One region of the Bradyrhizobium sp. HKCCYLRH3059 genome, then DNA from elsewhere that is predicted to be linked to it. Evidence: predicted binding sites of a transcription regulator. Region 1 holds the regulator's gene; each other region holds the start of a gene.
The links. Region 1 encodes LexA, which represses DNA repair genes until DNA is damaged. Its sites were predicted from a motif close to TGTTCNNNNTGTGTTCNG; they were not measured.
Positions count from the first base shown of each region.

Region 2: a site for LexA is predicted at 1,068-1,085, ahead of ACQR13_RS30975 (ribonuclease T2). Genes of this name have one in related genera too.
Region 3: a site for LexA is predicted at 997-1,014, ahead of ACQR13_RS20570 (single-stranded DNA-binding protein). Genes of this name have one in related genera too.
Region 4: a site for LexA is predicted at 2,144-2,161, ahead of recA (recombinase RecA). Genes of this name have one in related genera too.

Region 1 covers NZ_JBNPUF010000006.1:181,446-184,937, reverse strand. Annotated here, with positions in the region: gene ACQR13_RS19995 (molybdopterin molybdotransferase MoeA) at 67-1,278, shown strand; gene lexA (transcriptional repressor LexA) at 1,484-2,182, shown strand; gene ACQR13_RS19985 (hypothetical protein) at 2,457-2,897, shown strand; gene ACQR13_RS19980 (ComEC/Rec2 family competence protein) at 3,291-3,492, opposite strand, start outside.
Region 2 covers NZ_JBNPUF010000014.1:49,671-53,162, forward strand. Annotated here, with positions in the region: gene ACQR13_RS30965 (hypothetical protein) at 55-360, opposite strand; gene ACQR13_RS30970 (hypothetical protein) at 529-993, shown strand; gene ACQR13_RS30975 (ribonuclease T2) at 1,126-1,830, shown strand; gene ACQR13_RS30980 (23S rRNA (adenine(2030)-N(6))-methyltransferase RlmJ) at 1,965-2,825, shown strand; gene ACQR13_RS30985 (cold-shock protein) at 3,078-3,293, shown strand.
Region 3 covers NZ_JBNPUF010000006.1:297,822-301,313, forward strand. Annotated here, with positions in the region: gene ACQR13_RS20565 (outer membrane protein) at 1-712, opposite strand, end outside; gene ACQR13_RS20570 (single-stranded DNA-binding protein) at 1,175-1,672, shown strand; gene ACQR13_RS20575 (aldo/keto reductase) at 1,813-2,808, opposite strand; gene ACQR13_RS20580 (LysR family transcriptional regulator) at 2,945-3,492, shown strand, end outside.
Region 4 covers NZ_JBNPUF010000001.1:131,505-134,996, forward strand. Annotated here, with positions in the region: gene ACQR13_RS00555 (DUF1835 domain-containing protein) at 1-661, opposite strand, end outside; gene recA (recombinase RecA) at 958-2,052, opposite strand; gene ACQR13_RS00565 (hypothetical protein) at 2,635-2,928, shown strand.

The DNA of each region.
Region 1 (3,492 bases):
CGCGCCGTGCGCGTTCGGTTAGAAGGCGATTCATTCGATCTGCCGTCTCCGTCCGAAGGAAATCCCATGGCCCTGATGCCGGTGTCTGATGCGTTGTCCGCCGTGCTCGCCGGCGCCGAACCGCTGGCCGAGGAGCAGGTCGGGCTGGACGAAGCGTTTCACCGCATCCTGGCGCGGGACATCGCGGCGCTGCGGACGCAGCCGCCCGAGGCGATGTCGGCGATGGACGGCTATGCCGTGCGCGCGGCGGACGCCGCCCAGGCCAAGGCGCGGCTGAAGATCATCGGCGAGGTTGCGGCGGGGCGGCCGTTCGATCGCGTGGTTGGACCCGGCGAGGCGGCGCGGATCTTCACCGGTGGCGTTGTTCCGGAGGGCGCGGACGCGGTGGTGATCCAGGAGGACACGATCGCCGAAGATGGCCACGTCGTGATCACCGAGGCCGCGATCAAGGGCCGGCATATCCGGCCGGCGGGCGTCGACTTTCACCAGGGCATGGTGCTGCTGAAGTCCGGGCGCCGGCTCAGCGACCGCGACCTGTCGCTGGCGGCCAGCATGAATCATCCGGCGCTGCCGGTGCGGCGCCGGCCGAAGGTGGCGCTGCTCGCCACCGGCGACGAGCTGGTGATGCCGGGCTCGACGCCCGGCCCGGGCCAGATCGTCTATTCCAACGGCTACGCCTTGCGGGCGCTGGTGCGCAACGAGGGCGGGACCCCGATCGATCTCGGCATCGCCGCGGATACGATGGAGGCGACGATCGCCGGCATCCGCCGGGCCCGAGAGGCCAAGGCCGACATCTTGATCACGACCGGCGGCGCCTCGGTCGGCGATCACGACCTGGTCAAGCAGGCGCTCGAAGCCGAGGGCGTCGAGATGGCGTTCTGGAAGATCGCGATGCGGCCGGGCAAGCCGATGATGCACGGACGGCTCGGCGACATCAGGGTGATCGGACTGCCCGGCAATCCGGTGTCGTCCTATGTCTGCGCCCTCCTGTTCCTGGTGCCGCTGATTCGGCGGCTGCTCGGCCGCGACGAGGCCGTGATGCCGCGCGAGGCCGCCCTGCTCGGCCGCGAGCTCGGGCCGAACGATTCGCGCGAGGACTATCTGCGGGCGCAGCTCGAAGAGCGCGCCGACGGCACGCTGGTTGCGACCCCGGTGAGCCAGCAGGATTCGTCGCTGCTTGGGAATCTCGCACTCTCGCAGGCGGTGGTGATCCGGCCGGCGTTTGCGCCGAAGGCGCCTGCCGGCAGCCCGTGCGAGATCCTGCGCCTGCCGAATTGAGCCGCTTCCCCGGTAAAGCCCGGTCTGTTCATCATATTTTTAGGATTGCGGAACACACATCGAACATATAGTGTCCGTTCATGATTTGTTTTTAGTATGTTGCGGGCGACGCGATGACGGTCCGACTCCAGGGCGCTCTCAGCCAGTTTGTGCGCGAGGCGCAGCTCTTGGACTCGGACGACAACAAACCGGGGACCAGGTCGAGATGCTGACGCGCAAACAGTACGAACTTCTGCGGTTCATCAACGAGCGGCTCAAGGAAGCCGGCGTGCCGCCGTCCTTCGACGAGATGAAGGATGCGCTCGATCTGCGCTCGAAGTCCGGCATTCATCGCCTGATCACGGCGCTCGAGGAGCGCGGCTTCATCCGCCGGCTGCCCAACCGCGCCCGCGCGATCGAGGTGATCAAGCTGCCCGAGCTGTCACAGGCCGCCAACAACCGCCGCGGCTTCACCCCATCGGTGATCGAGGGCAATCTCGGCAAGGTGCGCACCAGCACTCCCGCGCTGGACGATGGCGAGCGCCCCGTCGCAGTGCCGGTGATGGGCCGCATCGCCGCCGGTACCCCGATCGAGGCGCTGCAGACCCGCAGCCACACCATCAGCGTGCCTGCCGACATGCTCGGTAACGGCGATCACTACGCGCTCGAGGTACGCGGCGACTCCATGGTCGATGCCGGCATCCTCGACGGCGACATGGCGCTGATACAGCGCAACGAGACCGCCGACACCGGCGACATCGTGGTGGCGCTGATCGACGATGAGGAAGCGACGCTGAAGCGCTTCCGCCGCCGCGGCGCATCGATCGCGCTGGAGCCGGCCAACACCGCCTACGAGGTACGCATCCTGCCGCCGAACCGGGTGAAGATCCAAGGCAAGCTGGTCGGGCTGTACCGCAAGTACTGATCGCGAATGGGATCGGTCGATGGGCGGCGGGCGCACGCGCTTTCGCCGCCGATCGGAGGCTGCCCAGCAAAATACGTCACGCGCGAATGCACCTCATGATGTGCAGCGCGGCATGCTCAAACGCTTGTGATCGGCCGCGGGCACACGCGATGCAGATCAGCGCAGAATTGCCGCGAAGCGCGCGCTAACATCACCATCGATGTCCACTCTGATAGAGGCCTGCGCCTGTCCGGGGGGAGCGTGGGTCGGCTATCTCTCAACGAGGAGCGATCCGATGTGTGACTACAGCCTCCATGCGGTTGCGTCCCGTCCCGCCAAGGTCGGCGAGACGTTGATCTCGATGACCTTCCGTGGCACCGCCACCCGCGGCTTCGCGCTGGAGAGCGAGCCGACCGTCGCAGTTTGCATGCTGCCCGGCACCGAGTTGGCCTTCGCCGAGGACGTCCGCTACGACAGCCGCTGGCTCTGGACCCGGACGATCCGCGAGCGCGTCGCAAAGTTCAACAGCATCGAGACTCACATTCCCGATCGCCATCACGACGCGATCGAATTCGCCGATGGCCGCCACGTGCTGGTGACCCAGCTCTGCGAGGGCCAGCGCGTCACCGTGCTGCAATTGCCGGTCAGCAAGCAGCCGGCGGAGCGACGCCCGGACATCGCCGAGGACGTGCCGCCTTCGCAGGCCACACCGATTCGCCGCATCAGCATCACCTGAGGGGTCTCCGCATCGGCATTTCTCTCGGTCGTGAGCGAGCTTTCGACCGTGGGAGATTTGGGTTCTGCAAGCGCAAAGTCCTCTCAGGCGAACCTCACGCCCCGGCATCGCATCGAATAGGAACGACATCCCTCGGCCGGCATGATGTGCCGGGGGAGCCTGCCGCCGTGGTCAACAAGATCGATTGGAACAAGGCCGCCGGGATCACCGAGCCCGGCTGCAATATGCTTGTGTTCGGATGGCTGACAGTCACGGCTGACGACATCGCCATCTGGCAACGCTATCCGCGCGCTGCGTTCACGCTGGCCGAAAGCCCCTCGCTGTTCGATGGACTTGGCAACATGGACCTGGCGACACCGAGTATCATCTCGGCACGTTCGAGCTGCCCGGCACTCAGTCTTCCTCGCCCTGCTCCGTCTCCGGCGGCGTCGCGTCCTGAGGCCGCACGGCCGGCGCGCGCGGCGTCAGCGTCGTGTCGAACTCGCCGGCCTCGGCGGGCGCCGGCCACCATGGGCGGTCGGTGCCGCCGGCGCGCGCCGGCGTGACGGCGAAGCTCCTGCCCCGCTGCACCAGCATCAAGGCGCCCTGCTGCCGC
Region 2 (3,492 bases), on a different contig from region 1:
CGGAGCGAATGCCGCAGAAAAATGGCAATTGGGAGAACGGCAGTTGATGGAAGGTCAGTACAGCGTCCGCAGCGGCCGCTGCGCCGAGCCATAGGGCACCCAGCGGCAGGCGAACGAAACGTAGCCACCGTAGCGCGCATCGACGGCGCGGAACTTCGCGACCTTGCCGTAGGAGGCGCAATGATCGACCGCGAGCTGGCGCGCATCCGTGGTCTGGGCCAGCTGGAAGGCGATGATGCCGCCGGTGTCGTTGCCCTTGAAGGGCGGCACCACGTCGGCCTGGGCGGATGCCGCAACCAGCACCATCCCAGTGGCCACGAGGCCTGCAGTCTTCACGAATCCGGCCATCAGCGTCCGCATTGCATTCTCCTCGATCTGGCCCGCCATTCTAAAGGTCCTGTCCGGTCAAGAAAAGAACACCGGCCTCGCGTTAACAGGACTAATCGTGGAGTGTTGCCGCGTTGCACTTGACCTCCTGTGGCCGCCGCGGCACGGTCCACGCTCCCGGATCAGCCTTGCGGACGGCCCATGCGCGACTTCAGCTCACCTTTCAAGATGTTCGGCGCCGCCTGTGGCGCGCTGCTTGCCGCCATCGTCGCCACCGCCCCGGCTCAGGCCGCCAACCCGCTCGAGATGAACTTCTGGTTGTCCGGTCCGAAATATGAAGGCCGGGTCGCGCCTTGCGAGGCGGCCATTCCGACCATCGTCTCGCGATTCCAGGACAAGGAGAGCACCTTCTGGAATTCCTCGCTGACGATCACCGGCGTCGCCAATGTCCATGAGATCGCCTTCCGGCCCTGGCAGTCCGACAACATTCCGCGTCGCTTCTGCACCGGCAGCGTGATGATCAGCGACGGCAAGGCGCGCACCGTCAACTTCTCGATCATCGAGGATGGCGGCTTCGCCGGCTATGACCAGGGCGTCGAGTTCTGCGTCGTCGGCCTCGATCGCAACTGGGCCTTCAATCCGGCCTGCCGCGCCGCCAAGCCCTGATTCGCCTTTCCCGGCGTATCGGCCGCTCGCGCGGGCGGCCGGCTGACGAATGGCTGCCTCGGGGCAGCCATTTTTGTTCTTGAAATGTTCCCGTGTGCTGGTAGGCTCCTGGCATTTTCCGGGGAGTACGCCATGTTCGATTGCCTGTGCCGACCTGCCGTCCTGTTGTCCAGAACGATCGCCTGCTTTGCCCTCTTGCTCGGTGTGCTCACGGCTGGCGCCGCCGAGGCGCAGGACCGCCGCCAGAATGCGCCGGGCGCGTTCGACTTCTACGTTCTCTCGTTGTCGTGGTCGCCCTCGTACTGCGCCGAAGCCGAGGAGCGCGGCGGTCGCGGCAGCCGGTCCCAGCAATGCAGCGGCCGACCGTACTCGTTCGTCGTGCACGGGCTGTGGCCGCAATACGAGAACGGCTACCCCGAATATTGCGAGCAGCCGGCGCCGCGCCTGCCCCGCAACATCATGACCTCGATGCTCGACCTGATGCCGGCGCCGGGCCTGATCTACAACGAGTGGGACAAGCACGGCACCTGCGCCGGCGTGTCGGCGAAGGCCTATTTCGAAGCCATCCGCAAGGCCCGCGCCGCCATCAAGATCCCCCCGGAATTCCTCGATCTCGCGGAGGCCAAGACGGTGGCGCCGGCGGCGATCGAGGAGGCCTTCATCAAGGCCAACCCCAAGCTCACAACATCGGGCATTGCCGTCACCTGCAATCGCACCAGGCTGAGCGAGGTCCGGATCTGTCTGTCGAAGGATCTGGAGTTTCGCAACTGCGACGAGATCGACCGGCAGGCCTGCCGGCGCGACGAGGTCAACATGCCGCCGGTCCGCGGCGGCTAGCGGCTGCGAATCGGGGCGACGCAGCGCGTCGGCCTGCGGCGCCTCCTGCGGCGGCGCTCATCCGCGGCTCTCCGGAGGGCGTCCGGCGCATCGACGGGGTACCCTTTTGACGCGGAACGGCGTAACCGGATGGCATGAACTACCGACATGCCTTCCACGCCGGCGGCTTCGCCGACGTCATCAAGCACATCGTGCTGACGCGCATCCTGGTCTACCTCCAGGAGAAGCCCGCCGCGTTCCGGGTGATCGACACCCATGCCGGCGCCGGCCTGTATGATCTCACCGGCGACGAGGCGACGCGCAGCGGCGAGTACCTCACCGGCATCGCCCGCGTGCTGCAGGCGCGGCTGTCGGATCAGGCCTATGCGCTGGTCCAGCCCTATCTGGATATCGTCCGATCGTTCAATCCCAAGGCCGAACTGGTCGCCTATCCCGGCTCGCCGCTGATCGCGCGCGCGCTGCTGCGGCCGCAGGACCGCATGACCCTGTGCGAGCTCGCGCCGATCCCCCGCAAGCAGTTGATCGATCAGTTGCGCCGCGACACCCAGGCCCGTGTCGTCGATCTCGACGGCTGGGTCGCCCTGCCCGCCTTCGTGCCGCCGAACGAGCGCCGGGGCGTGGTGCTGATCGATCCGGCGTTCGAGGCGAAGGATGAGTTCGAGCGGCTCGCCGATCGCTTCGCCGCGGCCTTCGCGAAGTGGACCACCGGTATCTACGTGCTGTGGTATCCCGCCAAGAGCCGGCGTGCGACGGAAGAGCTGAGCGATCGTGTCGCGGCGCTCGCAGCCGCGGCCAAGCCGCCGGGCAAGGTTCTGCGGATCGAGTTCAGTGTTGCGCCGCAGATCGAAGGCGAGGCGCTCACCTCGACCGGGCTGCTGATCGTCAACCCGCCCTGGACATTACATGACGAGCTGAAGCTCATCCTGCAGGAACTGCAGAAGCCCCTCGGCCAGGGCGGCGCGGCGCGCTTCCGACTCGAATTCCCCAAAGCTTGAAACGGCGACTGGTCGAAAAGCCGTAGTCAATCGGCGCGGAACCGTATTATTGTGTCCGATTGTAAGACTGGCTTTACGTTCCGCTTCCGCGAATGGTTGCGGCGGGGTGATCAAGGCCTAACAAGATCCGGCGATCCGGCGCGGCGAGCGCTGGGCGTTAAGGTGGCCAACGCTTTCCGATCAAAGTGATGTCCGGTCGGACGCTGCGCAGGGCGCGCAGTGGAGGAAGCATTGCGGGGGAGGAGTTTCCCGATGGCCATGACTGGGACGGTCAAGTTCTTCAACGGCGAACGCGGCTACGGCTTCATCAAGCCGGACGACGGTGGACGCGACGTGTTCGTGCACATCACGGCGGTGGAGCGCGCGGGCCTGAAGGACCTGACCGAAGGACAGCGGATCAGCTTCGAGGTCGAGCCGGACAAGAAGGGCAAGGGCCCGAAAGCGGTGAACCTGGTGCTGTCGTCTTAGGGCGAGCCCGCCTGGCGGTGGTTCACGCGCCGGCATGATTGCAGCCGGGCGCGCCTCGACGCCACCTCTTCGCTGGTTTGGAAGCTGTCGGCAGCGCCTGCTCGCGTGCACAGCATTGCCGGCTCGTACGTGCAGGCCGCGCGCAATGATGCACGTCTCCAGATTGCACAGAGCGCTCCGACAAAAAAATCCCGGCCAC
Region 3 (3,492 bases), 120 kb from region 1:
CCGCCTTGACGGTGTGCACGGTGTCGCTCCACTCGGAGCGGTTGGTCGGAACCGCGCTGTACTGAATCGAGCTCTTGCCGAAGTCGAGATAGTTGTATTCGACCTTGGCCGACCAGTTCGGCGCGAACATGTACTCGGCGCCGGCACCGATCGTCCAACCCCAGCGCCAGTTGTTCTGAGCGAAGCTATTGGCCGCGCCACCATTGAGCGCCGCGTCGTAGCGGTGCTGGAGATCGCCGACGGCAGCGCCGCCGCTGACAAAGAACAGCGCCGGACCCGCAGCCCAGCCGAGGCGGCCCTTGATGTCGCCGAAGCCGCGCAGCCTGGTGAAGTAGGTATCGCCGAGACCGGCGTTGACGACGCCCGACCGGCCGTTGATGTCGGCCCAGTGATAGTCGCCCTCGAGACCGAACACGATGTTGTCGACCTGCCAGTTGTAGCCGACCACACCGCCGACGAAGCCGCCGCTGGTGTCATAGTTCTGGGTGCCGGCAAAGATCGCCGTATTCGGCGCCCCGAAGAAGGTCTCGTTGCTGCGGCCCCAGCCGCCGCCGCCCTGCAGGCCGAGGTAGAAGCCGGCCCAGGTCGGAAGCGGCGCCGGCGCCATCACCGGGGCCTTCGTGTACGGGCGGGCGGCGAGATCGGCGGCTCCCGCCGGCGTCAGCGCCCCCAAAACCATCAAGCTGACAGCTCCGAGAAAAATTCGTTTCATCCCAAGTCTCCCGCGTTGGGCGTCTCCAAAATGGTCCCCGGAGACGCTCGTCTGTGAAGTTGGTGCGACCACGCTTGCGGCCCCAATCCATCCTCAAATATACGCGATTCAACCCTGGATACCGTCTCCCAAAAGCCACAGCCGAGGAGGAAGTGAGGCTGGCTAACTTGATGAAAGTTAATCCCTTTTTCGTGAATAAGGGAACTTTTTCCGGGTTCCATTGCGAGAACTTGCGGTTCCATCGAGTTCCGCGGAACTCGACGCACGGTTGTAGACATATGCGCGCGAACAAAACTGGAACAATGGCCTTCCGCCTGCTATATGTGGATAAGCAATGGACAGGGCGGGTGGACCGCGCGGCAACCGTATAGGGTCCGCCGCGAGAGGAAGGGTTAGCCACCGGACGCCGTGAGGCCGGTGTGGACGGCCGGTCCGATGATCGAGAACCGCGGGAGAGTGGTGATGGCGGGTAGTGTGAACAAGGTGATTCTGGTCGGCAACCTCGGCAAGGACCCCGAGATCCGGCGCACGCAGGATGGGCGGCCGATCGCCAATCTGAGCATTGCGACGTCGGAAACGTGGCGCGACAAGGCGACAGGCGAGCGCAAGGAAAAGACCGAGTGGCACCGCGTGGTGATCTTCAACGAAGGTCTTTGCAAGGTCGCCGAGCAGTATTTGAAGAAGGGCGCCAAGGTTTACATCGAGGGCGCGCTGCAGACCCGCAAATGGACCGATCAGAGCGGTGTCGAGAAGTACTCGACCGAGGTCGTGCTGCAGGGCTTCAACTCCACCCTGACGATGCTCGATGGCCGGGGCGGCGGTGGCGGCAGCTTCTCCGATGACATGGGTGGCGGTGATTTTGGCAGCAGCGGTCCGTCGATGGCGCCGCCGCGCCGCGCGGTTGCTTCGGCGGGCGGTGGCGGACGCAACAGCGACATGGACGACGACATTCCGTTCTGAAATTCAGGGCGCGCCTTGGTGTGAAGGAGAAGGCGCGATCTCGGTGAAGCTGTGGGGTGTACGCGCCGCCGGCGGCGCGTCGCCTCCAGGTGGTTTCGGGCGCTCACGATGGGAGTGCCCGGTGATGTGGGAGAGGGGTTCTACCGCCCTGTTGTCGCCATCAGGTGCGGGGGATAGCGTTCTCCCTCAACCTTGATCGCAACTGCGGCCTGCTCCATCTGGGCGAGATCGTCCGCAGTGAGCTCGACGTCGGCGGCCTTGAGATTCTCGTCGAGGCGATGGAGCTTGGTCGTGCCCGGAATGGGAACGATCCACGGCTTTTGCGCGAGCAGCCAGGCGAGCGCGATCTGGGCCGGCGTGGATGCCTTGCGTTCGGCGATCTGCTTGAGGAGATCGACCAGCGCCTGGTTGGCCTTCATCGCCGCGGGCGTGAAGCGCGGCAGGGTGCTGCGGAAGTCGTTGTCGGCCAGCGTGGTCGTCTCGTTCATCGCGCCGGTCAGAAAGCCTTTTCCCAGGGGACTATAGGGCACCAGGCCGATGCCGAGCTCCTCGCATGCCTGAATGATGCCGTTGCTCTCGGGACCTCGGGTCCACAGCGAATACTCGTTCTGGAGCACGGCAACGGGCTGGACGGCATGCGCGCGCCGTACGGTCTGGGCGCTGGGCTCGGACAGGCCGAAGTGCCTGACCTTGCCTTGCCCGATGAGATCCTTGACCGCGCCGGCGACGTCCTCGATCGGCACGTCCGGATCGACGCGGTGCTGATAGAACAGATCGATGCGATCGGTCTTGAGCCGCTTCAGGGATGCCTCCGCGACCGCGCGAATGCGCTCGGGGCGGCTGTTCATCCCTGATGACCGGCCGGTCGCCGGGTCGATCGCAAAGCCGAACTTGGTGGCGATGACCACCTTGTCCCGAACGGGAGCCAGGGCGTCGCCGACCAGCTCCTCATTCGTGAACGGTCCATAGATTTCGGCGGTGTCGAAAAATGTCACGCCGCGATCGAAGGCGGCGCGGATAAGGTTGACCGCGTCGTCCTTCTCGAGCGCGTGACCGTAGCCGAAGTTCAGGCCCATGCAGCCGAAGCCGATGGCCGACACTTCGAGGCCGCTCTTGCCCAGGGTTCTCTTCTTCATCCGGTTCTCCTGTCCGTCCTGCGGTCAACGCCGGCATCACGCGTCGTCAACCTTGCCGTCCGGGCTGAACCTAAGGCTGTGACCGCGATAACATTAGAGGCTAGAATGCGCATACTTTTATGAAATGGAATCATGAATGCTGCGCGAGAACCTGAACGACGTCCTTGGTTTCCTCGCTGTCGCCCGGGAGGGAAGCTTCACGCGGGCGGCTGCCAGGCTCGGCGTCAGCCAGTCGGCGCTCAGCCATGCCCTTCGCAATCTGGAGGCCCGGCTCGGCGTGCGGCTGCTGGCGCGCACGACGCGCAGCGTCGCCCCGACGGCCGCCGGTGAACGTCTGCTGCGGAGCATCGGACCCCGGTTCGATGAGATCGAAACGGAACTGGCGGGGTTGAGGGAATTGCGCGACAGGCCCGCCGGCACGATCCGGATCACGGCGGGAGAGCATGCCGCGGACTCCGTGCTCTGGCCGGCGCTGAAAAAGCTGCTTCCGCTGTATCCCGACATCAAGGTCGAGGTCGTGACCGACTATGGACTGACCGATATCGTCGCCGAGAGATTCGATGCGGGTGTCCGCCTCGGCGAGCAGGTCGCCAAGGACATGATCGCCGTCAGGATCGGGCCGGACCTGCGCATGGCCGTGGTCGGCTCACCGGCCTATTTCGCCGTGCGGTCGCGGCCAAGGAA
Region 4 (3,492 bases), on a different contig from region 1:
CGAATGGGTGCTGATAGCCGGCTGACAGCAATTCGAGGATTCTCAGCTCCGATGCTCCCAGGCCCGTCGCAACACCAGGAAGCTCATCGAGCATCTCCTGCACGCAGCGGCGAAGCTGCGGCAGTGCACTGAGATCCTGCTTCAACAGATCGAACCAGGCTTGCGGCGTGGGCGCCCGAAACACCTGCCATGCCAGATGGCCCAAATCGAGATGCTCACGCGCAAGCTCTACGCCGGCAATGGCCCGACCGGCGAGTCGCCCGGCCGGGGCATCGGATAGCGGGACATCGACATGCCGCAATACGATCTTCGTCGCGATCTCCGCGTGATGGCGCAGATAGTCCAAGAGCCAGATCAGCACCAACTGGTCGTTCGGACGGGTCCCCATCCACAGCTCGACGCTATCGCAACGGTCGACAAGTTCGAGAAAACTCTGACTCCGCCCGCCGACCGCCATGAAGTCGCCACGCGAGGCGAAATCCAACCAATGCCCGCGCTTCGGTCGCGCGGTGCGCTGGACGAGATAAGCCGATAACTCGGCATCTGATGGCAACGGTCCCCATACGAAACGATGGAGAATTGGCACCACCAGGTCGGCAAAGCCGCCTCTCCGAAGCGCTCCGGCGCTGGGATCATCGGCCGCTAGAATCAAACGCGTCATGCTGTTGGCTCCGGCACGACCTGATTGGCTCAAGACGCTATCAACACGCTCGCGATCGGCTCCCGGCGCCCAGGACTGGCGTCGGAAATGTCGGTGCCGCCGCGCGGATCCGGTCCGCTCGCCCGCGCACGCGCTTTCGACTATTCGCGCTGAAGATCGTATCCGGCGCTCGGAATTCAGGCTCACTGCATTCGATCATGCAGCAACCCCAGATTTCGGCAGAACACCACACATCTGCAAACGGGCGCCGGAACGTCGGCAACGCAACGTCCACGGCACCCGCCGCCGTCTTACCTCTACTCCTCCGTCGGCTCCTCGCCGTCGGCGTCGGCGTCGCGCTCGGCGTTGCCGGCCAGGATCTGCTCGGCGATCAGGCCGGAGTTCTGGCGGATCGCGGCTTCGATCTTGGCGGTCATGTCCGGATTGGCCTTGAGGAACGATTTCGAATTCTCACGTCCCTGCCCGAGACGCTGGCTATCGTAGGAGAACCAGGCGCCGGACTTCTCGACGATGCCGGCCTTGACGCCGAGATCGAGGATCTCGCCCATCTTGGAGACGCCCTCGCCATACATGATGTCGAACTCGACCTGCTTGAACGGCGGCGCCAGCTTGTTCTTCACCACCTTCACACGGGTGGAATTGCCGATCACCTCGTCGCGCTCCTTGATCGCGCCGATGCGGCGGATGTCGAGGCGGACCGAAGCATAGAACTTCAGCGCATTGCCGCCGGTGGTGGTCTCCGGCGAGCCGTACATCACACCGATCTTCATGCGGATCTGGTTGATGAAGATCACCATCGTGTTGGACTTGTTGATCGAGGCCGTCAGCTTGCGCAGAGCCTGGCTCATCAGGCGGGCCTGCAGGCCCGGCAGCGACTCGCCCATCTCGCCTTCGAGTTCGGCCTTCGGCACCAGCGCCGCCACGGAGTCGACCACCAGCACGTCGACCGCACCGGAACGCACCAGGGTGTCGCAGATCTCCAGCGCCTGCTCACCCGTATCCGGCTGCGAGATCAGAAGCTCGTCGATGTTCACGCCGAGCTTGCGCGCATACACCGGATCGAGCGCATGCTCGGCATCGATGAAGGCGCAGATGCCGCCCTTCTTCTGCGCTTCCGCCACCGTGTGCAGCGCCAGCGTGGTCTTGCCCGAGGATTCCGGCCCGTAGATCTCGACGATGCGGCCCTTCGGCAGACCGCCGATGCCGAGCGCGATGTCCAGCCCGAGCGAGCCGCTGGACACCGTATCGACATCCATCGAACGGTCGTTCTTGCCCAGCTTCATCACCGAGCCCTTGCCGAACTGACGCTCGATCTGGGACAGCGCAGCGGAGAGCGCCTTACTCTTATCCATGGAGGAACCTTCGACGATACGCAGGGCGGTGGCGGACATTGGCGCTCCTTATGGCGGGGATTCGCGGGATGGACAAACGGTTAACGAGGTCGGCCAGCAATCTTGAGGCGAATGTACTCCATCCGTTCTTTGTTCGCAATATGTTCTTCTCGACATTCACACCTCTCTTTCACAAACCCCTGACAACCCGCGGGAGACACGCCTGCCGCTCGAAGGCCGAGGGCCGGCGCGCAGTGCACCGAGCACCAGCGAGGGAGCGCTGCCCGATCAGCGCGCCCGGAAGCGAAGTACGGCATGCGGGATGCTGGATGACGGCGACTGCGAAGGGATCCCGATCCGGCTGGAGGCGGAAGCCATGCGCGCGAGCGGCGCAGCCGCCGACCGGCGATCACGCGGATTAAAACCAAACTGTCCGAGCGCTCCAACCTCATCGCCCGCACCAGCGGCAGACGCCGACCCAACTATAAATTGTTATTGTCGTCTCGGCCGTGTCCCATCATCCTGCTGGTCCTTCTCTGTGAGCCTCGCAGACTGCTTCCAATTTTCGGAACCAGCATGACCGGATCCAACAACGAACAGACCCTCACGCTGTGGCGCCCTGTCGGCCCAAAGGAGCTTGCCTTGATCGAGGCGTCGGGCATGCGTGCGTTTCCGCCGCGCCTTCCGGAGCAGCCGATCTTCTACCCGGTGCTGACCGAGGACTATGCCGTGAAGATCGCACGGGACTGGAACGTGCCGGCGAGCGGAGCCGGCCACGTGCTGCGCTTTGCGATCCTGCGAGGCTTCATCGACACCTACGAGGTGCGCGAGGCCGGCGGCCGCAAGCATCGCGAGTACTGGATTCCCAGCGAAGACCTCGTCGACTTCAACGCCGCAATCGTTGGACCGATCGTGCTCGTCAGGTCTTTTCCTTGAAACTACCAACTCCTACACGCGTGCGTAGATCGCACATTCCGTGGTTCTCCTGAGAGGAACGAAGTTCCATCGCCTCTTCTGCTTTTGTTCGGCTCGTCGTGCGTGCAGGCGCACGATTTCGATGCAGACGCGCAGCCGTGCGCAAGGGGCGGCCGGCCATCAGGTTCCGCATCACGTGGCGTGCAAGCACTCGACGGCCACCATATGACGGACGACAGATGAAGCGACGAACCTCGGACGCCCCCGTGTCGGACCCTGCCCAAGGATGCGTTAGCGCGCCATTCGCGCAGCTCCTCATGCCGGCCCGAGGAATGGCCCGGACAAAACCCGCGTGATCCGCATCACGCGCGCCGGCGCTCACGACATCTTCAGGCCACAAACCATTGTCATAAACTTTGGGTTGCGTTATAGAATCGTGGTTGTCGTACGTCTGAGCAGATTTTTGATCAGCCCCGGATTTGTTTGTTCGTTGCGATGATGGTCGCCGCACATCGTCTAGTGTATCGCCTTTGGTGTGCCGTCGACCGATCCCTTGCAGCCTGCCAGCTCCCGCACTTGCAGGCT